4 regions of the Rhodoferax sp. GW822-FHT02D07 genome follow, and region 1 is predicted to be linked to each of the others. Evidence: predicted binding sites of a transcription regulator. Region 1 holds the regulator's gene; each other region holds the start of a gene.
What was found. The regulator sigma-54, encoded in region 1, starts transcription at its own class of promoters, with help from an activator protein. The targets are predictions, from matches to a motif close to TGGCANGNAANCTGCTTT.
Positions count from the first base shown of each region.

Region 2: AC1RNN_RS15515 (ammonium transporter) is a predicted target of sigma-54. The motif match lies at 3,478-3,495, and genes of this name have one in related genera.
Region 3: glnK (P-II family nitrogen regulator) is a predicted target of sigma-54. The motif match lies at 4,451-4,468, and genes of this name have one in related genera.
Region 4: AC1RNN_RS09375 (pilin) is a predicted target of sigma-54. The motif match lies at 5,009-5,026, and genes of this name have one in related genera.

Region 1 is NZ_JBXAOD010000008.1:151,689-159,583, reverse strand. Features, by position in the region: gene AC1RNN_RS17390 (THUMP domain-containing class I SAM-dependent RNA methyltransferase) at 1-498, opposite strand, end outside; gene rpoN (RNA polymerase factor sigma-54) at 495-2,108, opposite strand; gene lptB (LPS export ABC transporter ATP-binding protein) at 2,108-2,884, opposite strand; gene lptA (lipopolysaccharide transport periplasmic protein LptA) at 2,881-3,489, opposite strand; gene AC1RNN_RS17370 (exopolyphosphatase) at 3,563-4,495, opposite strand; gene AC1RNN_RS17365 (thiol:disulfide interchange protein DsbA/DsbL) at 4,588-5,241, opposite strand; gene AC1RNN_RS17360 (SPOR domain-containing protein) at 5,320-5,988, opposite strand; gene argS (arginine--tRNA ligase) at 6,031-7,728, opposite strand; gene AC1RNN_RS17350 (PsiF family protein) at 7,866-7,895, shown strand, end outside.
Region 2 is NZ_JBXAOD010000007.1:34,275-42,169, forward strand. Features, by position in the region: gene AC1RNN_RS15495 (creatininase family protein) at 1-154, shown strand, start outside; gene AC1RNN_RS15500 (CapA family protein) at 151-1,137, opposite strand; gene AC1RNN_RS15505 (hypothetical protein) at 1,134-1,553, opposite strand; gene AC1RNN_RS15510 (hypothetical protein) at 1,601-1,951, opposite strand; gene AC1RNN_RS15515 (ammonium transporter) at 1,988-3,373, opposite strand; gene AC1RNN_RS15520 (histidine phosphatase family protein) at 3,541-4,209, opposite strand; gene AC1RNN_RS15525 (hypothetical protein) at 4,306-4,515, opposite strand; gene groL (chaperonin GroEL) at 4,658-6,280, opposite strand; gene AC1RNN_RS15535 (co-chaperone GroES) at 6,316-6,636, opposite strand; gene AC1RNN_RS15540 (diguanylate cyclase) at 6,783-7,424, opposite strand; gene AC1RNN_RS15545 (threonine dehydratase) at 7,517-7,895, opposite strand, start outside.
Region 3 is NZ_JBXAOD010000005.1:68,486-76,380, forward strand. Features, by position in the region: gene glcE (glycolate oxidase subunit GlcE) at 1-527, opposite strand, end outside; gene AC1RNN_RS12910 (SMP-30/gluconolactonase/LRE family protein) at 616-1,527, opposite strand; gene AC1RNN_RS12915 (aldose 1-epimerase) at 1,524-2,393, opposite strand; gene AC1RNN_RS12920 (ammonium transporter) at 2,495-4,009, opposite strand; gene glnK (P-II family nitrogen regulator) at 4,029-4,367, opposite strand; partial or broken gene AC1RNN_RS12930 (YifB family Mg chelatase-like AAA ATPase) at 4,616-5,497, shown strand; gene AC1RNN_RS12935 (hypothetical protein) at 5,752-6,336, shown strand; gene AC1RNN_RS12940 (helix-turn-helix domain-containing protein) at 6,499-6,759, opposite strand; gene AC1RNN_RS12945 (hypothetical protein) at 6,923-7,213, shown strand; gene AC1RNN_RS12950 (hypothetical protein) at 7,273-7,782, shown strand; gene AC1RNN_RS12955 (3'-5' exoribonuclease domain-containing protein) at 7,783-7,895, shown strand, end outside.
Region 4 is NZ_JBXAOD010000003.1:260,476-268,370, reverse strand. Features, by position in the region: gene AC1RNN_RS09390 (CHASE2 domain-containing protein) at 1-1,717, shown strand, start outside; gene AC1RNN_RS09385 (3',5'-cyclic-nucleotide phosphodiesterase) at 1,726-2,517, shown strand; gene AC1RNN_RS09380 (GspE/PulE family protein) at 2,514-4,925, shown strand; gene AC1RNN_RS09375 (pilin) at 5,057-5,482, shown strand; gene AC1RNN_RS09370 (PglL family O-oligosaccharyltransferase) at 5,542-7,257, shown strand; gene AC1RNN_RS09365 (M48 family metalloprotease) at 7,426-7,895, shown strand, end outside.

The sequences.
Region 1 (7,895 bases):
GAACAGCGGCTCGCCCGAGGTGTCGATGTACAGCGAGCAGGCGTCGGTGGTCAGGTGGGCGTAAATGCGTACATCGGGCCACTGGGTATTCACGTCAGGGCGCACGCCATTGGCCACTTCGCGGAAGCGGTCGCAGACGGCGTCTTTCACCTTGAGCGCAGCAAAGTTCAGCGAGGTCAGCGGGCTGTGCTGCGCGGTCACCTCGATCTTGATGCTCTCTTTGGGCGTGAACCACTGCTCCCACGGCACCTGCATGCCGGCGCGGTACAGGTCCTGCTCACTGCGATACTCGGTGTACGACACCAGCACCAGCACGCGCTGGGCCAGGCGGCTGTACAGGTTGAGCAACATGGCGTGCGCAAACGAGGTGCGCACGGCCACGCCACCGCGCTGCTTGGTCACGCAACCGGGGGGCAGGCCGGTGATCTGCAAAATCTCCGGCGCCAGGTACTCCTCCACGCCGGCGGCGCAGGGGAGAAAAAGGGTCAATTGGTTCATAGCGCTTTGCGGAGTGAGGCGGGGGCGATTTTCAGGCCCTCGCGGTATTTGGCCACGGTGCGCCGCGCGCACTCGATGCCTTGCTCCTTGAGCATGTCGGAAATCTGGTTATCGCTCAAGGGCTTTTTGCTGCTCTCTGAGGCGATGAACTGCTTGATGAGCGCACGCACCGCGGTGCTGGAGGCGTTGCCCCCGCTCTCGGTGCCCAGGCCGGAGCCAAAGAAGTACTTGAGCTCAAAGGTGCCAAACGGCGTGGCCATGTACTTGGCCGTGGTCACGCGGCTAATGGTGGACTCGTGCAAGCCCAGCTCGTCGGCAATCTCGCGCAGCACCAGCGGGCGCATGGCGAGTTCGCCGTGGGTGAAAAAGTTCTTTTGTCGCTCCACAATGGCCGTGCTCACGCGCAGGATGGTGTCAAAGCGCTGCTGGATGTTCTTGATGAACCAGCGCGCCTCCTGCAGGCGCTGCTGCAGCGCGGCATGGCCGCCGGCATCCTTGCCGCCGCGGTGGTTGCGCAGCACATTGGCGTAGATATCGTGCACCTTGAGGCGCGGCATCACGTCGGGATTGAGCTGAACACGGAACTTCGGAATGCCGCCGGCCTTGCCAATGGACACCACCAGCACATCGGGCACGATGATGTTGCGTTCCACATCCACAAAGCGGCGGCCGGGCTTGGGCTCAAGCCGCGCAATCAGCGCAATCGCCTCACGCACAAACGCATCGCTGCCCACGCCCATCTGCACCAGGCGCTTGATGTCGCGCCGCGCCAGCAGGTCCATGGGCTGGCGGCAGATGGCCAGCGCCACCTGCAACACTTCCAGCCGGTCGTGCTCACCATCGTCTTCGGCCAGGGTCAGCAGAGCTTGCAGCTGCAGGCGCAGGCATTCGCCCAGGTCGCGCGCGCCCACGCCGACGGGCTCCAGGCTGTGCAACAGGCCCAGCGCCACGGTGAAGTGGTGCACCAGATCCTGCAGCTGCTCTTCATCTCCAGGGCTCAGACTACGCGCCAAGTCTTCCAGCGGGTCCTCCAGGTAGCCGTCTTCATTGAGCGACTCGATCAGGAAGCGCAGCGCCGCTGCATCGGTGGCATTCAAGCGCAGGCTCAGGGCCTGGCGGTGCAGAAAGACCTGCAGCGATTCAGAGGAACGCGCCAGCTCGGTGGCGTCCTTCTCTTCGTCATCGCCCAGGTTGTTGGCCTTGGCTTTGGCATCCACGCCCCATTCGCCGTCGTCAGGCGTCATTTCGGTGGTGCCGTCGCCCTCCCAGTTGGGCTCCTCGCTGCTGCTCAGTGGCGTGGCATCTTCATCATTGGAGGTGCCAGCCCCTGTGGATGTTGCATAGTCAGCTACAGAATTAGGAGCATATTCGGCGTCACCGGCTTCGGACAGGCGATCGCCCTCGCTCACCACAGCGTCCGCAGCGTTCAACCCAAAGTCTTCACGCTCGGCCCGGTCCTCGGTCAGCTCCAGAAACGGGTTTTCGTCCAGCATCTGCTCCACCTCCTGGCTCAGCTCCAGCGTGGAGAGCTGCAGCAGACGGATGGACTGCTGCAACTGGGGCGTGAGCGCCAGGTGTTGGGAGACGCGTAATGACAGCCCTTGCTTCATCACATCTTGAAGTGTTCGCCGAGATAGACGCGGCGCACATCGGCGTTGTTCACGATCTCGGAGGGGGTGCCCTGCGCCAGCACATGGCCGTCGCTGATGATGTAGGCGTGGTCGCAAATGCCCAGGGTCTCGCGCACGTTGTGGTCGGTGATGAGCACCCCAATGCCACGGCCCTTCAGGAAGTTGATGATGCGCTGGATCTCGATCACCGCGATCGGGTCAATACCGGCAAAGGGTTCGTCCAACAGGATGAAGCGCGGGTTGGTGGCCAGTGCGCGCGCAATCTCCACACGGCGACGCTCCCCGCCCGACAGCGCCAGGGAGGGTGACTCGCGCAGATGCTCCACGCGCAGCTCCTGCAGCAAGGCGGTCAGGCGCTTTTCAATTTCGGCAGAACTAAGCGGGTTGCCGCCGGCATCCCGCTGCAACTCCAGCACGGCGCGCACGTTGTCTTCCACATTCAGTTTGCGGAATATGGACGCCTCCTGGGGCAGGTAGCCCAGCCCCAGGCGCGCACGGCGGTGGATGGGCATGTGCTCGATGGACTGACCATCGATGGTGATGTCACCCGCGCTGGCGCGCAGCAGGCCCACGATCATGTAGAACGAGGTGGTCTTGCCCGCCCCATTGGGGCCCAGCAGGCCCACCACCTCGCCGGTGCGCACGGCCAGGGACACGTCCTTGACCACCTGGCGCTTGCCGTAGGACTTCTGCAAATGCCGGGCTTCCAGCCGCCCGGTGCTGGTGTCCGGGGCTTCCTGGGCGGGCGCGCTCACTGGGCGGCCTTCTCAAGTTGCGGCGTGGCGCGCAGGGTGGGTGATGTCTGGGGGGCAGCGGGGGTCTGGGCCTCCGGTTTGGGTGTCAGCATGGCGCGCACCCGGCCGGCCGGAGCGCTCGCGCTGCGGGGCGTGCCGTCCACGGTGAATTTGTCGCTCAGGTTTTCGTAGAGGATGCTGGCGCCACTGACCTCGTCGGCCAGCAGGGCACCGCGCAGGCGGCGCAGTTGAGCCTTCTTGAGGAAGCGCACGGTATCGGCCCGGCCATCGTATTCAATGGTTTCTCCGTCGCCTTCGATGTATTCATCGACCCCGTCACGTTTCTGGCGGAAAAAGGCCGGCGTTGCTGTCGAGCCGGTCACCAGACCGTACTGGTACCCGTCCGGGTCCTGGCGCACCTCCAGCTGGGCACCACGGATGATGATGCTGCCTTTGGTCAGGACCACATTGCCGGTGAACACGCTGACCTGCTTGAGGTCGTCGTAACGCAGGGCATCGGCCTCCACATTCATGGGTTTGTTGCGGTCGGCCTTCTCGGCCAAGGCGTGGCCCGCCACACCGGCGAATGCCAGCCCCAGAAACAGCGACAGAGTGGTTTTTTTCATAAAGGCACGAAACTTGCTGAAAAGCGCTTCGGCCATTGTACCGAGCGCTGGCACGTTTCATGCCTTGGCGAGCTCAGCCGTCGGCGTTAATTTTGCTTGTCAACGCCTGCAGCACCTCCGCCGCACGGTCGTTCTCCACCTGGCAGGTACCCGCATTGGCATGGCCGCCGCCGCCGTACTGCAGCATCAGCTCACCAATATTGGTCTTGGAGGAGCGGTTGGTGATGGACTTGCCGGTAGCAAACACGGTGTTCTGCTTTTGCAGGCCCCAGAGCACGTGGATGGAAATATTGGTTTGGGGGAATAGTGCATAGACCATGAAGCGGTTGACCGCAAAGATGGTGTCCTCGTTGCGCAGATCCAGTACCAGCAGGTTGCCGTGCACGGTGGAGCAGCGCAGCAGCTGCTCCTTGGCTTTTTCTGCATGCTCAAAGTACAGATCCACCCGTTCCACCACATCAGGCAGCTTCAGGATTTCGTCGATGCCGTGGTTGCGGCAGTACTGGATGAGATCCATCATCAGCTGGTAGTTGCTGACGCGGAATTCGCGAAAGCGGCCCAGGCCGGTGCGCGAGTCCATCAGGTAGTTGAGCAACACCCAGCCCGTGGGGTTCATGATTTCGTCGTGGCTGAAACGGGCGGAATCCCCTTTGTCCACGGCCTCCATCATGTCGTGGAAGCGCGCCGGGAAGCGGCTGGCGCCGCCGTAGTGGTCAAACACCACACGTGCGGCCGAATCGGCATCGGGCAGGATGATGTGGTTGGGGCGCTCGCCCGTGTTGCGCACGGTTTCTGACTCGTGGTGGTCAAAGGCCAGATGCACGCCGGGCACGTACGGCAGGTTGGTGGTGATATCTCGGTCGGACACCTCCACCTTGCCGTCCTGCATGTCCTTGGGGTGGACGAACTTGATGTCGTCGATCAGGTTCAGCTCGTTGAGCAGGACGGCACACACCAGTCCATCGAAATCGCTGCGGGTAACAAGCCGGTATTTCTGGTGCGCCATGGAAACGGTCTCCCCAAAGTTTGGAACAAGTGCCAAACCATTCTAGAGCCGTTCCCCACAGCGCGGCGGCCTCGCCACCGCAAAAGTCCGGCTCAGCGTCCGGCGCGAACGTCCGCCACCAGCGACTCCACCACCTGCAATGCGCGAGGCATATTGCCAGCCAGGGAGCCGTCGGTGTAATAGCGGCCGGCAATGCCCAGCGCGGGCACACCTTCCACCTTGTAGGCGTTCTGCAGCTGCACGGACTTGGTGACCTTGGTCACCACGGTGAAGGAGTTGTACTGCTCTACGAACTTGGCCTTGTCCACGCCCTGCTGGCCAATCCATTCCAGGATAGCTTCGCCAGTGCTGAGGTTTTTCTTCTCCTGGTGGATGGCGGCAAACACCTTGCCATGCAGCTTCTCGACCAGACCCATGGCTTCCAGCGTGAAATAGAGGCGCTGCTGGGGCGCAAAGCTGTCCTGAAAAGCCACTGGCACGCGGCGGAAGGCCACGTCCTTGGGCAGCTTGGGAATCCAGGCTTGCAGCGTGGGTTCGAAGGCGTTGCAGTGCGGGCAGCTGTACCAGAAGAACTCCACCACCTCAATCTTGCCGGCACCAGCCTCCACAGGCGCACGCGGATCGACCACCAGGTAGTCCGTGCCAGCCTTGGGCTTGGCCGCCTGGGCCTGGGCTGTGGCGCCCCACAGGGTAGTGGAAGCCAGGGCTGCGCCGGTGCCCAGCTGGGCGAATTCGCGTCGTTTCATGTGCATCTCTTCGGTAAGGGGACTGGTTACGGAATGGGTGGGAGAAGCGCCCTGCAGGAAAGTTCCTGGTACGGCCGCTTAGCGCTGCACGCGCACCAGCGCGGTTTCCAGGCCGGACTTGTCCAGTTTCTCCTTGGCCTTGTCGGCCTCGTCCTTCTTCTCGAAGGGGCCCACACGCACGCGGAACACCGGGCGGCCAGACTGCTCGCGCTCGGAAATCTTGGTTTCTATACCACTCAGGGACAACTTGGCACGGTGGGCCTCTGCGTCTTCGGCCTTCTGGAAGGCCCCCACCTGCACAAAGTAGACAAAGACGTCGGCCTCGTTTGCAGCACCGGTCTTGGCCTTGGCCAGATCACCCAGCGGGTCAGCCGACACGGCGGGCTTGAGCTCGCCCTTGGCCTCGGCCTTGGCTGCCTTGGGATCGGCTTTTGCGTCCGGTTTTGCTTCTGCCTTGGCATCAGCCTTCGCATCTGGCTTGCCCTTGGGAGCCGATGCGGCAGAGGCCGGCGTAGTCGCCGGAGGCACGGCGGGCGCCGGGTTCTTGCCATAAAGCATGGCGTTGGGGTCCCAGTTCTTGTTTTTCTGGGCTTCGGCGGCGTCCTGGTCGGCGCTGCGGCTCTGGCTCTTGTTCATGAAGGGCACCGGCACCTTGGTGACGTACACCGCTACCGCCAGGGCGGCGCCCAGGCCGACCACCACACCCACGATGAACCCTACGATGGTTCCGCCACGCTCGTACTTCATGCGTCTATCTCTCGGTTGACTCTGTTGACCCGGTGGGGCCGCTTACATCTTCTGCGGAGCACTGACGCCCAGCACAGCCAGGCCATTGTGCAACACGCGGGCCGTGGCAGCCACGAGCGCCAGGCGGGCCAGCTTGACGGCCTCATCGTCCACCAGGATGCGCTCGGCGTCGTAGTAGCTGTGATAGCTGGCCGCGAGCTCGCGCAGGTAGAAAGTCACATCGTGCGGGGCTTCGCCCTCGGCGGCCGCACTCAGCATCTCGGGGTACTTGGCCAGCAGCAGCATCAGGGCCTGGGCCTGCGGGCTGTCCAGCGCGGACAGGTCCACACTCTTGAGGCTCGCCACATCGCCGCCCCAACCGGCCAGCACCGAGCAGATGCGCGCATGTGCGTACTGCACGTAGTAGACCGGGTTGTCGTTGTTCTTGGCTACGGCCAAATCCACATCGAAGGTGTACTCGGTATCCGGCTTGCGGCTCAGCAGGAAGAAACGCACGGCGTCCTTGCTCGTCCACTCGATCAGGTCGCGCAAGGTCACATAGCTGCCTGCGCGCTTGCTGATCTTGACCTCTTCACCGCCGCGCACCACGCGCACCATGGTGTGGAGCACGTAGTCGGGGTAGCCCTGGGGAATGCCCACATCGGCGGCCTGCAAGCCGGCGCGCACACGGGCGATGGTGCCGTGGTGGTCCGTGCCCTGGATGTTGACCACCTTGGTGAAGCCACGTTCCCACTTCGCGATGTGATAGGCCACGTCGGGCACAAAGTAGGTGTAGCCACCGTCCTTCTTGCGCATCACGCGGTCCTTGTCGTCGCCATAGTCGGTGCTCTTGAGCCACAGCGCGCCGTCTTGCTCATAGGTCTTGCCATTGGCCACCAGCTTGTTCACCGTGGCGTCCACGCGGCCGCTGGTGTAGAGGCTGGACTCCAGGTAGTACTGGTCGAACTTGAGGTTGAAGGCCTGCAGGTCCTTGTCCTGCTCGTTGCGCAGGTATGCCACGGCGAACTGGCGGATGGACTCGACATCGTCCACATCGCCGCTGGCGGTGAACTCGCGGTCGTCGGCCTTGACGGTAGCCTTGGCCTTGAAGGCTTCGGCAATGTCGGCGATGTAGTCACCGTTGTAGAAGGCCTTGGACGCCGGATCTTCCGGGTCCGTGGGCCAGCAGTCGTCACCCGGCTTGAAGCCCTTGGCGCGCAGCTGGGTGCTCTTGGTCAGCGTCTCGATCTGCACGCCGGCGTCGTTGTAATAGAACTCGCGGTGCACCGCCCAGCCCTGGGTTGCAAACAGGTTGCAGATGGCGTCGCCCAATGCGGCCTGGCGGCCGTGGCCGACGTGCAGCGGACCGGTGGGGTTGGCCGACACGAACTCCACCAGCACGCGCTGGCCCACGGCGGGCTGGAAGCCAAAGCGTTCGCCCTGGCCCAGCACCTCACGCACCACTTCCTGCTTGGCCGCGGGCTTGAGGCGGATGTTGATAAAGCCGGGACCGGCAATCTCGATGTCCTGCACCCACTGGGCATACACCGGAGTGGCGAGCAATGCGGCCTTGAGGGTTTCGGCCAACTGGCGCGGGTTTTGTTTGAGGGGCTTGGCCAGTTGCATGGCGGCCGTGGTGGCGAAATCGCCATGGGCAGCCACCTTGGGCGATTCAAAAGCGGCTTTGTCCCCGGCGCCGGGGGAGAGGGTGTCCAGGCAGGCGGCCAGCGCCTTCAGGAGTTCGTGTTTGACAGTCAGCATCCACCGATTTTACGGGCCCCCCGGGAAAGCCCGGGGGCCGGGGCGTCAACGGCGCTGTCATCTTTTCGTTATAAGCTTCAAACCACTGGGGTTTTTCTGCAACGGCAGCACGCTGCCTTTTTTTGATAGGACGACTGATGAAATCTCTGATCTCCCTCCTGGCTCTG
Region 2 (7,895 bases), on a different contig from region 1:
GCAGGACTACAACGCCGCTGGCGCTGTGGGCAATGCTGCGGCCGCTACCGCCGAGAAAGGCCGCGCCGTGCTCGATGCCGCCGGTCGCGCGCTGGCGCAGACCCTGGCCGAAATCCACCGCCTGCCTTCCGACACGCTACGCGATTTGTCCTAGTCGGCGTTACGGCACTGCTGCACTGCGGCGTCGCCGCGTTGCCAGCAGGGGCTGGCGGTGTTGTGGTCGGGTGTGGGAATGCCTTCCATGTCGATGCGGGCGACCCGTGTGTCAAAGGCCTGCACGCCTGTAGCATCCAGGCGCAGACGCAGCACCCAGCCCACGCGCTGGTTGGCGTTGTCGGTTTCCTTCATCACGAAATTACCCACGCTGTAGACAATCGGCTTGCCTCGGTAGTGCTCGATGTCTTGCGTCACATGTGGGTGGCCGCCAATCACGGCATCGGCCCCGGCATCTACCATCAGGCGTGCCAGCTTGCGCTGGCGCACGTTGGATACGGGCTCGTTCTCCCAGCCCCAGTGCATCACGGGGATGACCAGATCCGCCCGGTGCGCGCTGCGTGCGGCGCGGATGTCGGCCACCACCTGTTCGTCCTCGCTCCAGGCTGAGCCCGGGGCGTCGGCATCGGCCTCGAAGCTGCGCGGCATGAACTCGTTGTAGCCCAGGAGCGCAATGCGCAAGCCCTTGCGTTCCACGATCAGCGGCGTATGCGCCTGCTGCAGGTTGTAGCCCCCACCAAAGTAGCCCAGCCCGCTGTGCTGCAGCAGACCCAGCATTTCCGCAAAGGCTTCGCGCCCATAGTCACCCGAATGGTTGTTGGCCAGGGCCATGGCGTCAAAGTGGCGCTTGAGTACCGGCAGCACGCGCGGGTGGGCGCGGAAGGTGTAGTTCTTGTCGCCAGCCGAGCCTGTGGTGGCGACCACGCACTCCAGGTTGCCGAGGCGAATGTCGGCGGTTTTGAACAGGGGCGCAAACGCGGCAAAGGGGTCCTGCCCGCGCGCAATCATGGCGCCGGCCACGTCGTCCAGTACGATGTCACCCGCGAACACCAAGGTGACCGGAGCTTGCTGGGCCAGGGCGGGCAGAGCCCCCTGCAGCGCGAGCAGGACAGGAAGACCTATGCGTAGTAGCGTGCGCCTCATGGAGCTGCCCCCTGCAGGGTGCATTCGTATTGCAGTTCCCGCTCCACGGCACCGGCGTAGACAAACTGCTTGCCGGTCAGTGAAGGGCCAGCCGCAAACGGCGGCAGGTAGGTGGCCTGTTGCACCAGCACCGGCTGGCGCCGTGTCTCCACATAGGCGTAGAGCTTGATGTAGTCCGGCTGCGCCGTGCTACCCACCATGACTGCCTTAAAGCGAAAGCGCCCGCCCACATCGACGGACTCCACCCCATAAGGATTGGCCACGGGCGCAGCTTCCAGTGTCTGGGTGCTGCCGGCATAGGTGAGTTGGCATAGAAGCCGGGGGCTGGCCCAGGCCGTGGGCCAAGCCAGGGCGACCGTGCAGGCCAAGGAGATGGTGCGTATGGGGATACGTGATACGAGGTTGAACTGGCGCATCCGCCCCATTGTGCGGCTTGAGCGCCCCGACGCCATCAGGGCTTTTGCTAGCGGATGCCGCGGATGTAGCGGTGCGCTTCGCTCTCGCTGGCACCGATCAGGGAGTCGGACGCGCCGGGCAGCGGGGCGGGTTTGGTATTGCCACTGATGACGCCAAACAGGCGATCGCGTGTGGGGCGCTGCGCGGGCGTGGGAACCATGGCCAGCTCCAGCTTGGCTGCCCATTCGGCCAGATCGGTGTGGCCGTCTTCTTCGGCGGCGGCGCGTGCAAAGCGCACGATCTCGGCGGCGTATTCGGTGTTGCAGGCCATCCACTCGGTGTCGGTGACGCGCCCGGTCTTGCGGCGCAACAGCACATGCAGGTGGGCGGCAACCGCCAGTTTTTCACTGTTCAACATGCAACACTCCTTGTAAAGGCCCTAAGCCGGGCCGTATCAGGTCCCCAGATGCTCCCGGTGCTGCGAGACATCCAGGCCGGTGAGCTCAGAGTTCTCGTCCACCCGCAGACCCACAATCAGCTTGGTCAACCAGAGCAGGCCCCAGCTCACCAAACCGCTGTACACCACCACCACCAACACGCCCAAGGCCTGGGTGGCCACGCTGCCGCTCACGCCCGAGATGGTTTTGCTTGCAAAGTAGCCCGTCATCAGCGAGCCCACGATGCCGCCAATGCCGTGTACGCCAAACACGTCCAGCGAGTCATCGGCATTGAGCATGCGCTTGAGCCCGGTCGCGCCCCAGTAGCAGGCCAGACCGGCCACGCCACCAAAGATTACTGCCGCACCCGGCGTCACAAAACCGGCGGCCGGTGTGATCGCCACCAGGCCCGCCACCAGCCCCGAGCACAAGCCCAGCAGCGAGGGGCGGCCGCGCATGATCCATTCGCCCAGCATCCAGGCCATGGCACCGGCCGAGGCGGCAATGTGCGTCACCGCCATGGCCAGGCCCGCGCGTCCGTCAGAGGCCACGGCCGAACCGGCATTGAAGCCAAACCAGCCCACCCACAGCATGCCCGCCCCCACCATGGTCAGGCCCAGGTTGAAGGGCTCAAAGGGTTCGCGGCCGTAGCCCTTGCGTGCGCCCAGCATGTAGGCGCAGACCAGACCGGATACGCCGGCATTGATGTGCACCACCGAGCCGCCTGCAAAGTCCAGCACGCCCAGCTGCACCAGCCAGCCGCCCGGCTCCCACACCCAGTGGGCAATGGGCGCATACACGACTACCGACCACATGCCAATGAACCACAGCATCGCAGAGAAGCGCATGCGCTCCACAAACGCGCCCACAATCAGTGCGCAGGTGATGATGGCGAAGGTCAGCTGGAACATGGCGTAGACCGACTCCGGGATGTTTGGTGCCACATGGCTGACGGCGACCATGCCGGCTTCCTTCATGTAGTTGAGGCCGCTGAACCAGAGCCGCTCGGTGCCACCCAGCCAGGTGTGGCCGGGGGTAAAGGCCAGCGAGTAGCCCACCGCGAACCACAGCAGGCTGACCAGCGAGGCAATCGCCACGACACTGGCCATGGTGTTGATCACGCTCTTGCGTCGCACCATGCCGCCGTAGAACAGGGCAATGCCGGGCAGGGTCATCAGCAGCACCAGGGCGGTACTGGTCATCATCCAGGCGGTGTCTGCCGCATTGATGGTGTCCTGGGCCACCACGCTGGGTTTGGTCACCGGGGCAGGGGCTGCGGGCGCTTCTGGTGCGGGCGCAGCGACGGGGGGTGGCGCCGCGGCGGCTGGGGCCGATACCTCCGCCACCGGAGCAGCTGCAGGCGCCGATGCGCCGGCATCCGGGCTGGGTGCCGTCTGTGCCATGCCGGCCAGACTCCAGGTCAAAACACAGGCGCCCAAGAAAGGCGCAACCCACTTCGTTCCGAATCGGTGCATCGTTTTCCTCTGTGCGGTCCAACAGAGGGGGCAAAGCACGAGCCGTGCCAATCACGTCACGCCTTGTTACAAAGCCGACGCGGTTGCCGGAAAGCTCAGGAGTAGGTCACCCAGTCGGCGTGCTGGGCGTCATCCAAGTGCGGCAGGGTGTTGTAGGTCACCAGCATGTGGCGCTTGGGCGTGTAGGCCAGTTCGGTCAGTGAGCTGTTACGGATACGCAGGTTCAGCTCGATGGTCGTCTCGGGCGTGGTGCCCAGGATGTGGCCCACTGCGGTGGAAATGGGCCCGCCGCTGCTGACGATCAGTACATTGCCCGTGTGCGCCTTGCGTACATGGTCCAGCGCGCTGGTCACACCGTGCACAAAATCATCGTAGCTGGACATGCCTTGCGGGCTGATCACGCCGTTCATCCATTGCGTGAGCCCGTCACGCAGCAGCCGGAAGTGGTGGCGGTACATCTCGGGCGTGTCCGGCTTGGCCAGTGGCGCGGGGTGGATCGCCCTGATGACGGCTTCGCTGTCATATTCATTGAGCCCGGGCCATTCCAGTGGCGTGTGGGTGAGGCCGGCCCCTTGGGCAATACCCGCCCAGGTCTGCGCATGGCGCCTGAGCGTGCCGGTGATCACGGCCTCAAACTGCAAGCCCTTGCCCGCAAAGTACTCTCCCAGCCGCACACTCTGCCGGTGGCCGAGTTCGCTGAGCTTGTCGTAATCCGCAGCCCCGAAAGAAGCCTGCCCGTGCCGCACCAGATAGAGATTGCCCATGGGGATATTTAAGCCCAATCGGCACCTGGCGCTTGTTAAATGTGCGACAGCAGCTATGAAAATCAGAGCGCCGTGGCCAGCCAGGAATGCGACTTCTTAGTGCTCGGGCAGGAGCCGGTACCCCATATGGGGCCAATTGCCAGGCCCTGTGGCCAAAGCCTTGATGGCGGCGACGAACTCTTGTCGATGCCGGGGCAGGCGACCTGATTCGACGGCTTGTTCCAGCAAAGCGTGTGCCTCCGAACGGCTCAAAGCCAGATTGCCGGCGAACCAGTCGGTCAGCCGCGCCATGTCGGCCTCGGCCATACCACAAGTGCCTGGTGTGCTTTGAGCCGGTCCAAATGAAGAACGTAATGCGTGAGATATCGATGTACGAGGGTTTGGGGGCATGGTGCATGACTCCACAAAAGGCCCCGGCGGCTGCTCCGGGGCCTTCTGCTACCTGGGCTCAGTAGTCCATATCAGCCGTGGCGGGAGCCACCGGCTTCTCCTCCTTGGGCGCTTCGGCCACGCTGGCGTCCGTGGTCAGGATCAAGCCGGCCACCGATGCCGCGTTCTGCAGCGCCGTGCGGGTGACCTTGGTAGGGTCGATAACGCCCATCTCGATCAGGTCGCCGTACTGCGAAGTGCCCGCGTTGTAGCCCCAGGCGCCTTTGCCAGCCAGGACCTTGTCGATCACCACCGACGCTTCGTCGCCGGCATTGAATGCGATGGCACGTAGCGGCTCCTCAATCGCGCGCAGCACGATCTTGATGCCGGCGTCCTGGTCCTCATTGGCGCCCTTGAGGCCTTTGATGGCTGCACGTGCCCGCAGCAGGGCTACGCCGCCGCCGGGAACGATGCCTTCCTCGACCGCTGCGCGCGTGGCGTGCAGTGCATCGTCCACACGGTCTTTCTTCTCCTTCATTTCCACTTCAGTGGCTGCACCGATCTTGATGACCGCCACCCCGCCAGCGAGTTTGGCAATGCGCTCCTGCAACTTTTCCTTGTCGTAGTCGGAGGTGCTGTTCTCAATTCCGGCACGCAGGGTGGAGACGCGGGCCTTGATGGCGGTTTGGTCGCCCGCGCCATCGATGATGGTGGTGGTGTCCTTGTGGATTTCCACCCGCTTGGCGCGGCCCAAATCGGCCAGCGTGGTCTTGTCCAGTTGCTTGCCCACTTCCTCGGCAATGACGGTGCCGCCGGTGAGGATGGCGATGTCTTCCAGCATGGCCTTGCGGCGGTCGCCAAAGCCGGGTGCCTTGACCGCGGCCACCTTGAGGATGCCGCGCATGCTGTTGACCACTAGGGTCGCCAGGGCTTCGCCTTCCAGGTCTTCTGCGATGATCAGCAAGGGGCGGCCAGCCTTGGCCACTTCTTCCAAGACCGGTAGCAGGTCGCGGATGTTGGAGATCTTCTTGTCATGCAACAGGACCAGCGGCTCGTCCAGCACGCAGGTTTGCTTGTCGGGGTTGTTGACAAAATAGGGGCTGATGAAGCCGCGGTCGAACTGCATGCCCTCGACCACGTCCAGCTCGTTGTCCAGGCTCTTGCCGTCTTCCACGGTGATCACGCCTTCCTTGCCCACCTTTTCCATGGCTTTGGCAATGATGTCGCCGATCGCGCTGTCCGAGTTGGCGGACAGGGCTGCCACCTGGGCAATTTCCTTGTTGGTGCTGCAGGGTTTGGACAAGACTTTCAGCTCGGCCACCACGGCTTCGGTCGCCTTGTCGATGCCGCGCTTGAGGTCCATCGGATTCATGCCGGCCGTCACATACTTCATGCCCTCCTTCACGATGGCCTGGGCCAGCACAGTTGCCGTCGTGGTGCCATCACCCGCCACATCGGCAGTCTTGGATGCGACTTGTTTGACCATCTGGGCGCCCATGTTCTCGAACTTGTCCTTGAGCTCGATCTCTTTGGCCACGCTCACGCCGTCCTTGGTGATCACCGGTGATCCGAAGCTCTTTTCGATCACCACATTGCGGCCTTTGGGGCCCAGCGTGACCTTGACGGCGTCGGCCAGGGTGTTCACACCCTTAAGAATGCGGCTGCGGGCACCGTCATGAAACTTGACTTCTTTTGCTGCCATTTTTCAATCTCCTTGTGTATCTGTGAAATGCGTGTTCAGGCGACCTTTTTGAGAGGTACCGTTGCAGTGGTTTCGATGATGCCCAGCACATCCTCTTCCTTGAGGACCAGCAACTCCTGGTCGTCGACTTTCACCGTCTGTCCGGCGTACTTGCCAAAGAGCACCCGGTCGCCCTTGGCTACCTGCAGGGGGCGGATGGTGCCGTCGTGCAAGAGGCGCCCGGTGCCCACGGCTATCACGTCGCCCTGCTCGGGCTTTTCCGTGGCCGAATCGGGGATGACGATGCCGGAGGCGGTCTGACGCTGTTGATCGATCCGCTTAACGATAATCCGGTCGTAAAGGGGACGAATTTCCATGACGAAATCTCCTGTTCAAAATCAGATTAAGGGTAAGTTCGCCCCGCCTTGGGGGGCGGAGCAGACTGACTCAATGAATCAGCGATTTTTGAAATAGGGATTCGGGAATTTTTTTCAAGCCCTTTTTTTGCCGACCTGCGTTTGGCTTACAGAAGCACGATTCGGCTGCTATGCCCCAGGTGGTAACGGGTCAGGGATTGCCGCACGCCCACCGCCGGGCGGGCCGCAACCGGACAGGGCGGCTGGCGGCTCCCATCAGACTGCAGGGTGTCGTCCGCACCAGCGTCCTTCCACAAGCCATTTTTGACCGGCCTGAACAACCAGCGGATATAACCCACCCGCGCGCCCAAGTGCATCAGCTCTTCCCGGTCGGGTGCCTCGGTCAGCATGAAGTCGTCGGTCTCTTCGCCGAACGGGTGGTCTGCAAAGGCTTGTCGACACTCCAGGGCTTCCCGCTCGGTGGCACCCGCCGTGTTGCAGCCACGTCGTTCTTCCCGCACCAGATCCCAGGCCCCGAGCTGCCATGCCGCACCCAGCATGGCGTCATCCAGGTTCGCCATGCGGGACCAGGGCTCGCTGAGCTGCATGGCTGTGCCCGGAATGCTCGTTAGCGTGTCCTGCGGCAGGGTGGAGGGCGGATCGCGAGTTAGGTCGCGCTTCGCAAAGCCGTGCCAGTGCACGGACAGCAAGACCGGCGTGTTGGCACGGGGCACTGCGGTGAGGGACACCGCGACCACCGGCAATCCCACGGATTGAATCTGCGCTAAGACCTTGTCAAAGACTTGCATCCATTACAACCTCCTTGGCAGAAAAAATTCTGCATCAAGTGATGGCGTTTCGCAACCGCCGGGGCAATGAAGGCACAGGCTCATCCAGGGCTTCAGACTTGCAGTACGTCGGCAAACACCGCCGAATCCACATTCCCGCCGCACAGCGTAATTCCCACGGTCTGGCCGCGCAGGCTCTCGCGTTCTTGCATGGCCGCCGCAAAGCTCGCAGCCCCCGCGCCTTCAGCCACGTTGTGGGTGCAGGCGAAGATCTGGCGCATGGCTTGGGCGACTTCGGCGTCTGTAACCTGCGCGATGTGGTCGATCTCGCCGAGCAAGATGTGCAGGGCCTCGGGGTCGGCCACGCGGCAGGCCATGCCGTCAGCCAGCAGGGTGGTGACGGGGGCTTCGACCACCTTGCCGGCCTTGAGCGAGTCGGCGTAGGTGGTGGCGTGGGCGCTGACGACGCCGACGATGCGGGCGTTGTGGCCC
Region 3 (7,895 bases), on a different contig from region 1:
GGCAGCACTTTGAGCGAGACCTGCGTGATCACACCCAGCGTGCCCATGGCGCCCGCCATGAGGCGCGAGACGTCGTAGCCCGCCACGTTTTTCATGACCTGGCCGCCAAAGGTGAGGTGCTCGCCCTTCCCGTTGATGCACTGCAGGCCCAGCACATAGTCGCGCACGCTGCCTGCGGTGGCGCGTGCCGGGCCGGCCAGGCCGCTGGCGACCATGCCACCGACGGTGGCAATATTGGCACTCCCTGACCAAGCGAAATGCGGCGGCTCGAACGGCAGACACTGGCCCTTCCCGGCCAGCGCGGCTTCCAGCTCGGCCAGCGGCGTACCGGCGGCCACGGTCACCACCAGTTCACTTGGCGCGTAGTCGAGGATGCCAGTGTGCGCCCGCGTGTCGAGCAGTTGCGCGGGCTGGATGGTGCCCACAAAGTCCTTGCTGCCGCCACCACGGATCTGCAGCGGGCTGCGCTCGGCAATGGCGGTGCGGACCTGGTCCAGCAACCGTTGGAGAGAGGGTGCGGCTTGCATGGCGCCGATGGTAAGGCGCCACCCCGCCGCCGGGCGTGAATTTTTTGGTGCAAGCGCCACCAAAAAATTGGCGGCGCAGGCCCACCACTCAATCCACGAAGAAATTCACCGGCAGGCCGGGCACGTCCACCCGCATGGAGAACACCGCACCCGACAGCGGCATCTGCGCCAGTTCGGCCGCGCTGCGGCCGTGGCGCGCGGTGGTCACGTACAGGGTCTGGAGGTCTTCACCACCGAAGCAGGGCATGGTGGGGCACTGGGCGGGCACCGGAATCTCGGCCAGCAGCGCACCATCGGGGGCGAACTTGCAGATGCGCCGTCCTTCGAACATGGCGGCGTAGTAGTTGCCCTGCACATCCACGGCCGCACCATCGGGGCGCCCTGCGTAATTGGTGGTCTCGAAGGTCCAGCCCGCGGGTTTGGGGGCGCATTGCTGGTAGGTGCGCTGTCCGTCCAGGGTGTTGGTTTGCAGGTCGTAGTCCCAGGCATAGACCACGTGGTTGGGCGTGTCGGACCAGTAAATGGTCTGGTTGTCCGGGCTCCAGGCCAGGCCGTTGCCGGTGAGGGCACCGCCCGCGTGCTGCACCACCTCGGGCAGGCCACGGCGGCAGTCGATGCTGAACAGGGCTGCCACGCGGCCGGCCTTGGGCTCGTCGATGGTGCCCACCCAGAAGCGGCCCAGCGCATCGCATTTGCCGTCGTTGGCGCGCACCACGGCCGTATCGTAGGGCAATTTGGTGATGGGCTCCAGTGCCCCGCCCCACTCGCGCGCACGGAACACGCCGTGGCGCAGTGCGATGACCAGCCCACCCGACGCGGCCGGTGCGATGCAGCCGGGCTCGGTCGGCATGTCCCAGCGCTGCACGGTACCCATATAGACATTGGCGCGCAACAGCGCCTTGCCGGGGATGTCGACCCAGTAGAGCTGCTGCTCCTGCGGGTGCCAGAAGGGGGATTCGCCAAGTTCGAAGGTGTCTTGGCTCAGAGGCTGCCAGTTCATGCTGCACGCTCCACTTCGATACGCATTTCACAAGAGAAGCTCTGGCCGGGGGCGAGCACCACCACACCCAGATCATCGGCCTTGGCGTCGGTCTGGGCCATGAGGTTGAGTGCGTTGTTCACATGGCTCACGGGTTCCACGGCAATGTTGTCGCGCTGCGGCGTGGTGAAAACAACCACGCGGCTCAAGGCCGAGCGCACGCGCACGAGCAGCACACTGTCCTCCAGCGTGAGCAGGCCATCCCAGCCATCAAAGCAGTGGTCCACCGTCAGGTCCGCCGTGGCCTGGTCCAGGCCGCTGTGGGGCGCGCGGTGGGTGGGCAGTTTGTCGGTGCCCATTTCCCAGCGATTCTGGGTGCGGAACTGCACACGCGTGTCCGGGCGCTTGTTGAAGTACGGGTGCCAGCCCAGGCCGACCGGAGCGGCGACCTGCGACTGGTTGGTGATGGAGATCGTCATCTCCAGGGCGCCCGCCTCCAGCTTGAAGGCCTGCGAAGCGTCGAAGTCAAACGGCCAGGAGGCATCGGCACGGTGTTCGAACGACAGCAGCGCAAATGTGTCGGACGATTCCAGCACGCTCCAGGGTCGCTCCCAGCCCACGCCGTGGATAGCGTGCGGCTCGGGTTCGTTGTTCTTGATGAGGGGGTGGCCGGTGCCCTGCCATTGCAGCCGGGCCTCGCCAATGCGGTTGGAAAACGGCACCAGCGGGTAGCTGGCAGACTGGCGTGCGGGCATGGGGGCCGGGGTGTTGACCGAAGGGCGCAGTACCGGCTCGGCGCCCAACCAGAGGCCGGCCAGGCTGCCGCCCAATGCGGGTTGGATGTCACAGCGCAATTCGCCGTGGCGCAGGGTGAGGAGGGAAGTCATGCCGGGATTGTGCACCGCGCACCGGCAAAAAAAGGCCCGGCGGGAGCTAAGTCCTGCCGGGCCGATGTTTCAAGAAGAATTGAAACTAGGTCGTAACCGGATTAACGGTTGTAAGCGGTTTCGCCATGGCTGGAGATGTCCAGACCTTCGCGTTCTTCTTCTTCGCTGACGCGCAGACCGATCACGAGGTCGACCAGCTTGAAGGCGATGAAGGAGACCACACCGGACAGCACGATGGTGACCAGCACGCCTTGGGCCTGGATCCAGACCTGGCTGCCGATGGAGTACTCAGCACCCACAGCGTTGGTAACGTAGTCGTACACGCCAGTGCCACCCAGGGAAGGCGCTGCGAACACGCCAGTCAGCAACGCGCCGACGATACCGCCCACGCCGTGCACGCCGAACACGTCCAGCGTGTCGTCAGCACCCAGCAGACGCTTGAGGCCGTTGACGCCCCACAGGCAGAGGAAGCCGCCGATCAGGCCGATGATGATGGCGCCCATGGGGCCCACGAAACCGCAAGCGGGGGTAATGGCCACCAGACCAGCCACGGCGCCAGACGCAGCACCCAGCATGGAGGCCTTGCCACGGGTCAGGGCTTCGCCGGTGATCCAGGCCAGGGTTGCAGCAGCAGTCGCCAGCAGGGTGTTCACAAAGGCCAGGGCGGTCAGGCCGTTGGCTTCCAGGTTGGAGCCGGCATTGAAGCCGAACCAGCCAAACCACAGCATGGCGGCACCCACCATGGTCAGGGTAAGGCTGTGGGGAGCCATGGACTCCTTGCCATAACCGATACGCTTGCCCACCACGTAGGCGCCGACCAGGCCGGCCACAGCGGCGTTGATGTGCACCACGGTGCCGCCAGCGAAGTCCAGCGCGCCCTTGCCCCACAGGTAACCGGCAGCAGCAACCACTTTTTCCAGGGAAGCCGCGTCGGAGATCGCGTCAGGACCGGCCCAGTACCAAACCATGTGGGCCATGGGCAGGTAGCTGAAGGTGAACCACAGCACGCTGAAAGCCAGCACGGCGGAGAACTTGATGCGCTCGGCGAAAGCACCCACGATCAGGGCGCAGGTGATGGCCGCGAACGTTGCCTGGAATGCCACGAAGGTCAGTTCGGGAATCACAACACCCTTGCTGAAGGTGGCAGCCACGGAATCAGGCGTGATGCCCTTGAGGAAGAGCTTGTCCAGCGTACCGATGAAGGTGCCGTCACCGCCGAATGCCAGGGTGTAGCCATAGATGGCCCACAGCACGTAGATCAGGGCGCTGACCACGAAGACTTGCATCAGCACGGACAGCATGTTCTTGCTGCGCACCAGGCCGCCGTAGAACAGGGCCAGGCCAGGCAGGGTCATGAAAATCACCAGGGCCGTGGCCGTGGTCATCCATGCGGTGTCGCCCTTGTTGGGAACGGGAGCAGGTGCGGCGGCGGGCGCAGCAGCCGGTGCGGCAGCAGCAGCGGCCGCGGGGGCAGCAGCCGCCTCAGCAGCGGGAGCGGCAGCGGCAGGCGCGGCAGCAGCGGGGGCTTCGGCCGGTTTAGCGTCCTGTGCCAAGGCAAGGGTTCCCGCGCCCAGCAGGCTCAGGCCCAAGGCCAGGGAGGCAAGCAGTTTTTTCATGTTTGAGCTCTCTTTCTGGTTACAGCGCTTCTTTGCCGGTTTCGCCGGTACGAATGCGCACAACCTGTTCCAAGTTGTAGACAAAAATCTTGCCGTCGCCGATCTTGCCGGTGCGGGCTGCACCTTCGATGGCTTCGATCACGCGGTCCACCAAAGCGTCGTCAATCGCCGCTTCAATCTTCACCTTGGGCAGGAAGTCCACCACGTACTCTGCACCGCGGTACAGCTCTGTGTGGCCCTTCTGACGGCCGAAGCCCTTGACTTCGGTCACGGTAATGCCCTGCACACCAATGCCAGACAAGGCTTCTCGCACCTCATCGAGCTTGAACGGTTTGATGATGGCCGTTACGAGTTTCATGTTTTCACCTCAGCTTGATAACAGTTGAAACAGACACCGGGTCTGGCTGGTCTGCCTCTCCATGGGTCTGGAGATAACTCGATAAAGCAGAAGGCGTGCCAAGTGAAACAACCTGCAAATCGCAGGGACAACTCGCCAAAAGACGCGCACTGGAGTAACATAACTGTATATAAATACAGCATGCACAACATTAGTGCAATTACTGCGCATGCACTGCGATGCAGCGCACCGTTTTGGGAGCAAGGGTCATGAGCTTGTCTTTGGTGCAGGGGCGCGCCCTGCTGGGGCTGGAAGCGGTGCAGGTCACGGTAGAAGTGCACTTGGCCAACGGCCTGCCCAGTTTCGGGCTGGTGGGGTTGGCGGACGTGGAGGTCAAAGAGGCCCGTGAACGCGTGCGCTGCGCCATCCAGAACAGCGGACTGGAGTTCCCCCACAACAAGCGGATCACTGTGAACCTCGCCCCTGCAGACCTCCCCAAGGACTCGGGCAGGCTGGACCTGCCCATCGCCCTGGGCATTCTGGCGGCCAGCGGGCAGATCGATGGCGCCGCACTGGCCCAGTACGAGTTTGCGGGCGAGCTGTCCCTGTCCGGCGCGCTGCGGCCGGTGCGCGGCGCCCTGGCTATGGCGCTGGCCTTGCGCACCGCCCAGGTCAGCACCCGTTTGGTGCTTCCGCCCGACAGCGCCGAAGAAGCAGCCCTGGTGCCGGACTCCCATGTGGTGCGCGCCCGCCACCTGCTGGACGTGGTTCGCCACTTTGCACCGCCTCCGGCAGACGATGCCCCCGCCGCGCCGGAGGACCCGGACGGCTGGGTGCGCGTACAGGGTGCCCCCATCGGCTTGACCCTGCGCGGACCCGACATGGCCGACGTCAAGGGCCAGGCCGGCGCCAAGCGGGCCCTGGAAATTGCCGCGGCGGGCGCGCATTCGCTACTATTGGTAGGCCCTCCGGGCTCCGGCAAATCCATGCTGGCCCAGCGCTTCGCCGGGCTGCTGCCCGACATGGACACCGACGAAGCCCTGCAAAGCGCAGCGATCGGCAGTTTGTGCGGGCGCTTTGCCATGGAGCGCTGGGGCCACAGGCCTACGTGCTCGCCGCACCATACAGCCACCGCGGCCGCTTTGGTTGGATGTAGGCATCTAAAGTTACTGTCTCAACACCTCCTGCGTGATCAATAGCTTAGACAACAAATTTGGGTCTATGTTGTGCAGACCGTCCAAACTTCTTGTCCTATACCTACCAACGCATCAAATTTATTGTCACCGTGTAAACCGCAGGCGCCGGTTGGACAAACACGTTGATTCGGGAAACGAAGTAAATGCCGGGACTGGCGCTGAGCTGCTAGCGTGCAGGTCGCCTTCCAAATCAAGACACTATTTGCCCCATGAATACGCGCGCTTTTAATGTAGTTACAACACTGATCTCACTGATGGCACTTGCAATGAGCGCTGTTTCACTCTTTTTTTCTTGGTCCCAACGCAATGTGGATTACGAGCCGACCGTTCTGGTTCAACCAGGTGCTTTGCCCGTATTGGAAATAACCGAAGGGCAAACCTCATTTGAATTAGAAGTTCTCAATACTAGTAAGAGCAATCTTCAGTATTTTTTGCAGGCGAGCACAAATCTTGGTTGCATCAATGGAACAAGTGAGCGTCCACTGTTCTATCCGTGCGAGTACAGGTCACAAATTATTGGCTTGAGTAAATCGGATGCCGGAAAAAGCGCTTATCGACACGTGCTCAAGCTAGAAGCACACCCTGGCGCGGTGAACACCCACCCTGCAGCTTACATATCCGAGCCCAAATACGTACTGAAGATTGAGGCAGTCAATGCTAGTGACCAGAAAATCTTATTCAAATCTGAGTGCTTTTATAGCTATCACGTTGACCGTAAGACTTTCGTCATAGACCAACCAGTTGTTGACACAAGTGGCAAATCTGAAATGCGGCAAAGGGATTGCCACCCATGACGTCGAAGATTTCGATTTACACGAACCGGCATCCGGCCGTTCACCTGGCTCTTGTCTAAGCGACCTAAACACACTCACGACTTTCAAACAGCGACGCCTGGGTATAGAAGAAGACAGGCCTACCCACTAAAACGCCAACAACTGGCGTTCATCGCGCGGTGATCAATTGCTCTTTGTGCGGGCACCCTTACCAGGCGAAACGGCTACCGCACGGATGTCCTGATATCGCTGATCCACCCGGGCGATGAATTCTGCAGGTGTCAGTTCCACAGCCATCGCTAGTCGCCACAACACACTAATGGTCGGCTGCTTCGCGGCCGACTCAATCAACGTAATAAACGGGCGGTCAATTTCCGCAGCGCCTGCCACGTCTTCCTGCGTGAGCTTAAGTTCGCCCCGTCGCTCCTTGAGGGTAGTGCCCAAGGCCTGTAGAAGAAGTGCATTGCGGCTGGGTCGCATCGTCTGCACTATCTGTTTTATGTAGTCTAAAGACACGTGTCTATAGATAACAAAATGCAGGCACAATTAACGCAGCAGCTACGGTGCCATGTGGCGACCATCTAAACGCAACCCCAAGGAAGGACTCATGAGAATCTTTGCAGCATCGACACTAATATTTGCACTTACCCTGACCGCCTGCGGCAAAGGTGATCTAGCCGGCGCCTATCGCAGCGACGCGCCTGGCATGAAAGGAGTTGTCTTGACCCTGAAACCCAATGGCAAAGCGGTCTATCTGGGTGCTGTTGAGTGGCCTTATGAGGTTGACGGCAAGGACGTCAAAATAATCCGTCCAGAAGGAACACTCATCCTGAAAGGCCATGATGATGGATCGTTGGACTTCCCCTTTATCGGAAATCTGAAGAAGGAACCGTCCTGACGGACGACTTCAATAACAGATTCCCATATAGGGCAGGCGCCGTAAGCCAAAATCTAAAAATGCTGGTCTTCCTTGACACCGAGTTCACGGACTTTGCGAAGCATGGCCTTATCAGCCTTGCTTTGGTGGCAGAAGATGGATGCGAGTTTTATGCAGAGCGCGCCGACTACCGGCGTGAGGATTGCAGCGACTTTGTGTGCCAGGAGGTTTTGCCGCTGCTGGGGCGTGTACCCGGAGCCGCGTGCACACAACCAGAATTGACGGAACGACTGCGCACCTGGTTTGACTGCCTGCCTGAGCCCGCCACGCTCATTTTTGATTTTGAGGGTGATTGGCTGCTATTGGAAGACGCCTGGTTGGGTGCATCCCATCGGCAAGCTCCACCCAATGTGGGTGATAAATTGCATCTCGCCAGTCACATCATCACCCATCCTGTATTTGAAAAAGCGCTCAATGCTGTGTATTCAAATGACTGGCCCCCGCACCATGCGCTGGCTGATGCGCGAGGACTGATGGCCGGTTACAGGGCCTGGAAGGTCTTCATGGAACCCATCAGGAGGATTCAATAAATGGACCGCCTCTTTGTTGACACTGAATTCACCGGATTAACCCCGGACGCCAAGCTTATGTCCATCGGCTTGGTGGACGAATCGGGTGAACACAAGTTCTACGCCGAACCGTC
Region 4 (7,895 bases), on a different contig from region 1:
GCGTCCAGAGGCCCTGCAGGGTCGGCAGATACGTGCCACTTCCTGGACCGGCTATGGCTCCAACATCGAGCAGTTGGCCAAGGCTGCTCCCATGGCCGGCTTCTTCAACTCCATCACCGACGGCGACGGCGTGGTGCGCTCGCTGCCACTGCTGGCGGAGTACAAGGGGGAGTACTACGAATCTATTGCACTCTCCATGTTCCGTGTGATTGCTGGCATGCCCAGCGTGGCGCCAGGCTTCTCCAACGAGCGTTTTCTGGCCAAGAACTACCAGGGCATGGATCGGGTCCTGCTCAAACAGGGCGACAAGGCGCTGGCGATTCCGGTGGACGAGCGCGTCGCTACCCTGGTGCCTTACCGCGGCAAGGGCGGAGTCAATGGCGGTTCCTTCCGTTATATCTCGGCCTCCGATATCGTGAAAAAGAAGCTGCCTGCAGGAAGTCTGAAAGGCAAAGTGGTGCTGCTGGGCACTACAGCGCCAGGCCTGCTGGACTTGCGCGTGACGCCCGTGGGCGAGACCTATCCCGGGGTGGAGACGCACGCCAACATCATCTCGGCATTGTTGGACGGCAATATGCTGGTGCGGCCAGACTATGCGGTGGGCTATGAGGTGGTGATCGTGCTGCTGGCCGGTCTGGTGCTGGCGTTTGGTTTACCCCTGTTGTCTGCGCCGCGCGCGGTGCTGCTCAGTGTGCTGGCGCTGGCCGTCTTGCTGGGCATGAACCTCTGGCTCTATCTGGGCTATGGTCTGGTGCTGCCGCTGGCCTCGGTGCTGGCCATGGTGGTTGCAGCCTTTGGCCTGAACATGAGCTATGGCTATTTCGTTGAAAGCCGCTCTAAGCGCGAGTTGGCCAATCTGTTCGGCACTTACGTGCCGCCCGAATTGGTCGATGAAATGCTCAAAGACCCCGATAGCTACAACATGCAGGCGACCAACCGGGAGCTGACCGTCATGTTCTGCGATATGCGGGGCTTCACCAAGATGTCGGAACAGATGGAACCGACCCAACTGCAGGCGCTGCTGACCGGTGTGTTCAGCCGTCTGACCACCCTAATTCGGGCCAACCGAGGGACCATCGACAAGTATATGGGTGACTGCGTGATGGCTTTCTGGGGTGCGCCCGTGGAGACCTCGGATCACGCGCATCTGGCCGTGAAATCGGCCATGGAAATGGCCAACGCCGTGCGCGAGATCAACGCCGAGCACCGCGCCCAGGGGCTACCGGAAATCGGCATCGGCATCGGCCTGAACACCGGCACTATGTGCGTAGGCGACATGGGTTCCAACATTCGGCGCAGCTACACCGTGATCGGTGACGCCGTGAACCTGGGCTCGCGCCTGGAGGGGCTGTCCAAGGTCTATGGCATAGATATCGTGGTCAGCGAGACTACGCGCAAGCTGGCGCCGGATTTCGCCTGGCAGGAGCTCGACAAGGTGCGCGTCAAGGGCAAGGAGCAGGCCGTCTCCATCCATTGGCCCATGGCGCCGGCCGGGCGCATCAGCAGCGAAGTGGCAGAGGAGGTCAAGACTTGGGCCGCCTTCCTGCGCGTCTATCGGGCGCAGAACTGGGACCAGGCGGATGTGTTCCTGCTCAATTTAATGCGCATGAATGCCAAAAAATACCTTTACCAGCTGTATTCTGAAAGAGTAGCCTCCATGCGCTTGCTCCCCTTCGATCCTGAATGGGACGGCGCCACCAATTTCGAGACCAAATAAGGCCACACGTGAAAGTCCGAGTCCTGGGGTGTTCCGGCGCAATCGCCCGCGATTGCCGGACCACCTCCTTTCTGATCGATGGAGAGGTGCTGATTGACGCCGGTACAGGCGTGGGCGACCTTACCCTTCAGGAAATGGCTCGGATCGACTCCGTCTTTCTGACCCACTCGCATTTGGACCATGTGGCGGCCCTGCCCCTGATGGTGGATGCCGTGGCCTCGCAGCGCAGCCGCCCACTGGACATCTATGCGCTGCACGGCACGATTGCCGCGCTCAAGGCGCATATCTTCAACGACGTTATCTGGCCCGACTTCTCGCGCATCCCCAGTCTGCATTCCCCCTTCGTCCGCTTTATCGAGGTGACGCTGGGGCAGCAGGTGCAACTGGCAGGCAAGACCATTGAAGTGCTTCCTGCCACGCACACGGTGCCCGCAGCCGGGTATGCAGTGCATGCGGGTGGCGGCAACTGGGTGTTCACCGGCGACACCGAGCGCAATCCGGCGCTGTGGCGGCGCATCAATCAGATGCGCGTATCCATGCTCGTAATCGAGACGGCCTTTAGCAACCGGGAAAAGGAATTGGCGCGCAAAAGCTTGCATCTTTCGCCGCAGTCCCTCTCGGAAGAGCTCGACTGTATTCCCAAGGGTGTGCGTTTCCCCATTTTTATCACCCATACCAAGCCCGCCGAAACCGAACTCATCATGGCCGAGATACAACGCTTCGACCAAACGCAGCCCTTCGGCCCGGACGTCACCCATGACATACGCTGGCTGCGCGCGGGACAGGAGTTCGAGATATGAGTACCGTCATTCCGCCAGTTGGCGCGGAACAGGCTTTCTTTGAATCGCAGAAACTGCCCTCGCGCAAGCGTGGCATGACCTTTGAGGCTTTGTTTTACCGGCAGCTGCATCAGGTCACAGCGCGCATCCACGAGACCGAAAACCTCGAGCAGATCATGCTGGAGACCAGCCAAGAAATCTGCAAGTTGCTCAATGCGGACCGTCTGACCTTGTACGCGGTTAGCGAAGACCAAGGCTCGATTGTTTCAAAGATCAAAACTGGTCTCAACAGCAGCCGTGACCTCAAACTACCGATCTCCCCGCAAAGCCTGGCCGGTTATGCCGCCTACAGCAAGGCGCCGCTGAATCTGCCCGATGTATATGACGAGGAGGCACTAAAGCGTATTCATCCCTCGCTCTCCTTCCTTAAGGAGGTGGACAAACGTTCGGGCTACCGCACCAAGCAAATGCTGGTTGCGCCCATCCTGGATGGCAACATCCTGCATGGCGTCTTGCAGGTCATCAACAATAAGAACGACGAACCGTTTGGCGACCTCGAAGTCGATGGCGTGACTGAGCTGTGCAAGACGCTGGCCACGGCGATCCGGCAACGCCTTAAGAAAACCGACGTTGCTGCAAGCGTGAAGAAGGCCAGCAAGTTTGACAGCCTGGTGGCGGATGGTTTGTTGACGGAGCAGGAGCTGCGTACCTGCATTGAAGAGGCGCGTGCCGAAGGGCATTCCATCGAGTCGGCATTGACGTCATCCTTTGGCATCAGCGCCGCCTTGATCGGAGCTGCTTTGGGTAAGTTTTTTGGCGTGGCCTACGAGCCTTTCAACGCGGGCCGCATACGCTCCGAGATGCTGCATGGCGCGCTCAAGAAAGAGTTCATCGCAGAGCAGGGCTGGATTCCGCTGGAAGAGTCCCCCGAAGGGCTGGTCATCATGTGCCTGGATCCGGAGGCGGTCCGTGGGTCACGCGTGGTTCCGCAGGTGTTCCCGCGTGCTAACAAGTTTTCCTACCGTGTCACCACCCAGGCCGAATTCAAGGAAACCGCGACGCAGCTGTTTGGCGCCACGGCCGATGGAAGCACCATCGACCAACTGCTGGCCGATATGGATGGTGCTCCCATAGACGACGGCACCAACGACGAGTCTCTTGAGTCCGCTGCGGCGGACAACGAACTCGTCAAGTTTGTTAACAAGGTCATCATCGACGCCTATAACCAGAAGGTCTCCGACATTCACATCGAGCCCATGCCCGGTAAGCTCAAGACCGGCATCCGCTTTCGCATTGACGGCAGCCTGGTGCCCTATGTGGAAGTCCCGGCGCACTTCCGCCAGGCCATGGTCACGCGCCTTAAGATCATGTGTGACCTTGACATCTCCGAGCGCCGCAAGCCGCAGGACGGAAAAATCAAGTTCAAGAAGTACGGGCCGCTCGATATCGAATTGCGCGTCGCCACCATCCCCTCAGCGGGCGGGGTGGAAGATGTAGTCATGCGGATTTTGGCCGCTGGCGAACCCATACCGCTGGAAAAGCTGGGTCTGACGCCGCACAACAAGGCGCGGTTGGAGTCCACGGTCAGCAAACCCTATGGTCTCTTCTATGTCTGCGGCCCCACCGGCTCCGGTAAGACCACCACGCTGCACTCGATCCTCAAATTCCTTAATACGCCGGACACCAAGATCTGGACTGCCGAGGACCCGGTGGAAATTACCCAGAAGGGATTGCGGCAAGTTCAGATCAACAAAAAGGCCGGGATTGACTTCGCACTGGTCATGCGGGCTTTTCTGCGTGCAGACCCCGACATCATCATGGTGGGTGAATCGCGCGATAAGGAAACCGTGTCTATGGGCGTTGAGGCCTCGCTGACCGGCCACATGGTGTTCTCCACCCTACATACCAACTCCGCGCCTGAGTCCATTACGCGGTTGCTTGACATGGGCATGGATCCTTTCAACTTCGCGGACGCCCTGCTGGGCATCCTCGCCCAGCGTCTCGCCAAGAAGCTCTGCGATTGCAAGCAATCCTATACCCCAGACGCCGAAGAGTTGCGACTATTTGCCGCTGAGTACGCAGAAGAATTGCGTCACTCCCAGGCGTGGAAGGCCGACTACGCCGGTGAGTCTCAGAAAATGGTCGCCCAATGGCAGAAAACCTACGGCGACGGCGGTCAGCTCAAACTCTACAAGGCCGTGGGCTGCGACAAATGCAATGGCTCTGGCTACAAGGGTCGAGTCGGTCTGCATGAACTTATGGTTGCCGATGATGGCGTCAAGAAGCTGATCCAGGAGCGTGCTCGCGTTGCCGAACTGTTCTCAGCCGCAGTAGAAGGTGGCATGCGCACCCTCAAGATGGATGGGATGGAGAAGGTGATGATGGGGCTGACCGACCTCAAGATGGTCAGACAGGTTTGTATTAAGTGACAAAAATGTTCGTTTGACGCTTTTCTGGGTGTGTCAGCCGTACAAAAAGGGCTATGTTCAAGCTTTGCAGCTCTGTTTCTAGCTGGCACGAAGCCTGCTGTATTTGAACCCTCTTATTTTCTGGAGGTTTTATGAAGCGTTCTATTCAAAAGGGTTTTACCCTCATCGAACTGATGATCGTGGTTGCTATCATCGGTATCTTGGCTGCCGTGGCTCTGCCTGCATACCAAGACTACACTGTGCGTGCTCGCGTTTCTGAAGTTATGCTCGCTGCGTCGTCGGGCCGTACTGCCGTTGCTGAAGTGGCTCAAGTTAATGGCTCTATGCCTTTGACGGGTAGCTTCACAATTCAGTCTCAAAACTCTACTTATGTATCAAGCGTTGTTTATGCTCAAACAGACGCTTCCACCGCTACAGTGACTGCGACTGCCAAGGGTGATGCCAAGATTAGCAACTCTACGATTGTTTTGACTGGTGCCTTGTCTAGCAATGGACAGGTTACTTGGACTTGTGCTGGGACTATCGACGCAAAGTATCGTCCAGCAAGCTGCAAATAACTTACCGATTTTAAATGAAGGGCCCTGCGGGGCCCTTTTGTTATTCTGGTAAATCATATATGAAGTCAGACCCGATTGTTCTACCAACGCTATCGTTGGTTTGTTGGGCAGTTTTATTGTCATTGGGTTGGCTCATTCCAAATCATTATTTGCCGTGGACAACATTTCACACCGATGCTTGGGTAGCCGTGAGCCTGTGGATAGGGATGGCCGCGATCCTGTATCGTGCACGTAACTTGGTGCAATGGAACATGCTCGGCATAGTGTCATTCGCTACCGTATTGTTGCCATGGATACAGTGGGTTGCGGGTCAAATATTTTTTTTTGGGCAGGCGTGGATATCTTCGACTTATCTGTTGGGTTTTCTGCTTGCAATGCAACTGGGTCAGCGTTGGGAGGCGATGGTCTCGGGACAATTGCTTCATGTTTTGTTTGGAGCATTTGTAATTGCATCGCTTGCTTCCTTTGGTCTTCAGCTTTACACATGGTTTGACTTATATGGCAAGGAAGTTACCGATCTAGTTTCAATGGGATTGGTTGGCAATCGGTTGTATGCGAACCTTGGACAACCAAACCTACTGGCATCACTATTTTTATGGGGCCTTTTGGGTGCTCTGCTCTTTTATCAAGATCAATTAATACGCGGGTGGGTGGCCATCGCATTGGCGGTCTGTCTGGTCGTTGGATTGACTTTTACGCAATCTCGCACAGGCATGCTTTCACTAACTGTTTTAGTCGTTTTAATATGGTGGTGGCGATCTCGATGGAGATCATCCAATGTCGCGATAGTTGTCATATGCCTCTATGTCGCGTATTTAATGCTGCCAAGATGGTTGAATGAACTCCATCAATTACTCTTTATGGATGGTGGGGCGGCCTATGCGAGGCCAATTCAAGCAACAGATTTGCGTCTGAAGGCTTGGAAAATCTTTGCTGTAGCTATATTGGATCACCCTTGGTTTGGATATGGCTTGAGCGAGATTGCAACGGCGCAGGTAAATGTTTCAACGCAATTTTCCTCCTTGGGCGTAATATTTGGTCAGGCTCATAACCTGTTTCTCGATATATTGCTTTGGATGGGGCTGCCGCTTGGAATTGTCTTGATCGGGGTTGTGATCGGTTGGTTCAAAAATGCTTTGCGCAAAATAACTAACCCCCAAGGATTAATTTGCCTAATGGCCATTATGACAATTGGGATGCACGCCATGCTTGAATTCCCGTTGCATCACGCTTTCTTTTTGCTGCCAACTGGAATCTTAATTGGCGCGGTTAATAATTGCTTAGATAACAAAGGATTGGTGCAAACCAAACCGTGGACATTGGTGGTGCTATGGGTTATTGCGGGATTGGCTTTGATCGTGACGATCGTGGACTATTTACGAAGCGAAGAAAGTTATTACGCATTGAGATTTGAGAAGGCGCGCATTGGTGTTTCCGGCGCGAAACTTGGTGAGCCACCGGATCTGATGGTCTTGACGCAGTTGCGAGCCTGGATTTGGGCTGAGCGTGTGGTGTTGAGCCGCAACATGCCGAAGAAAGATTTGCAGACGTTGGATGCAGTTGCGCAACGCTTTCCTACGGGGTGGACGATCTTCCGAGTCGCAAAGGCATCCGCGATATCGGCTGAGCCGGAAAGGGCGCAGTATTGGATAGATCGCTTGTGCGTCTTTACCGTTGATGGTGAATGTGCTGTATGGCACAAGGTCTGGATGAGCGATCAGCTTACTTTTCCAGAGTTGGCACGGGTAACCTGGCGTCAAGAATCGGATAAGTAAAAAATCTCATCTTCATGCAGATGCGTTTACATTTCGAGTCGGACGGTCTATCTCCAAGAAAGGAGCAAACAAATTTCTCCAAAGTCCTGGTGTTATTGCATTTTTTGTTTGGCGATATCAGTACCAACAGCCTTCAATACTTCAATTGTTGCGGCTCAGAGTGCTCCATTGTTTCCTAGCACCCTCCCCAGCCTCGGCGACGGCGTTACCATCACCCCCGCCGCCGAACGCCGCCTCGGCGACCGCATTGCCCGCGAGCTCTACCGTGACCCTGACTATCTCGACGACGCCATCATTGGCGACTATGTGCAGGGCATCTGGCTGCCACTGATGGCAGCAGCGCGGGCACGCGGGGAGTTGCCGCCAGAGTTGGACACGCAGTACGCGTGGCGCTTGTTGCTGGGGCGGGATCGATCTGTCAATGCCTTTGCGCTGCCAGGGGCCTACTTTGGCGTGCATCTGGGCTTGGTGGGTATCGTTAGTACTCGTGACGAACTCGCGGCGGTGCTGGCGCATGAATTGAGTCACGTGACCCAGCGCCACATTGCCCGGCTGATTACGCGCCAGAGCGAGCAAGCGCCTTGGCTCGTGGGCGCAATGATTCTTGGCGCGCTGGCCGCCAGCAAGAACCCGGGCGG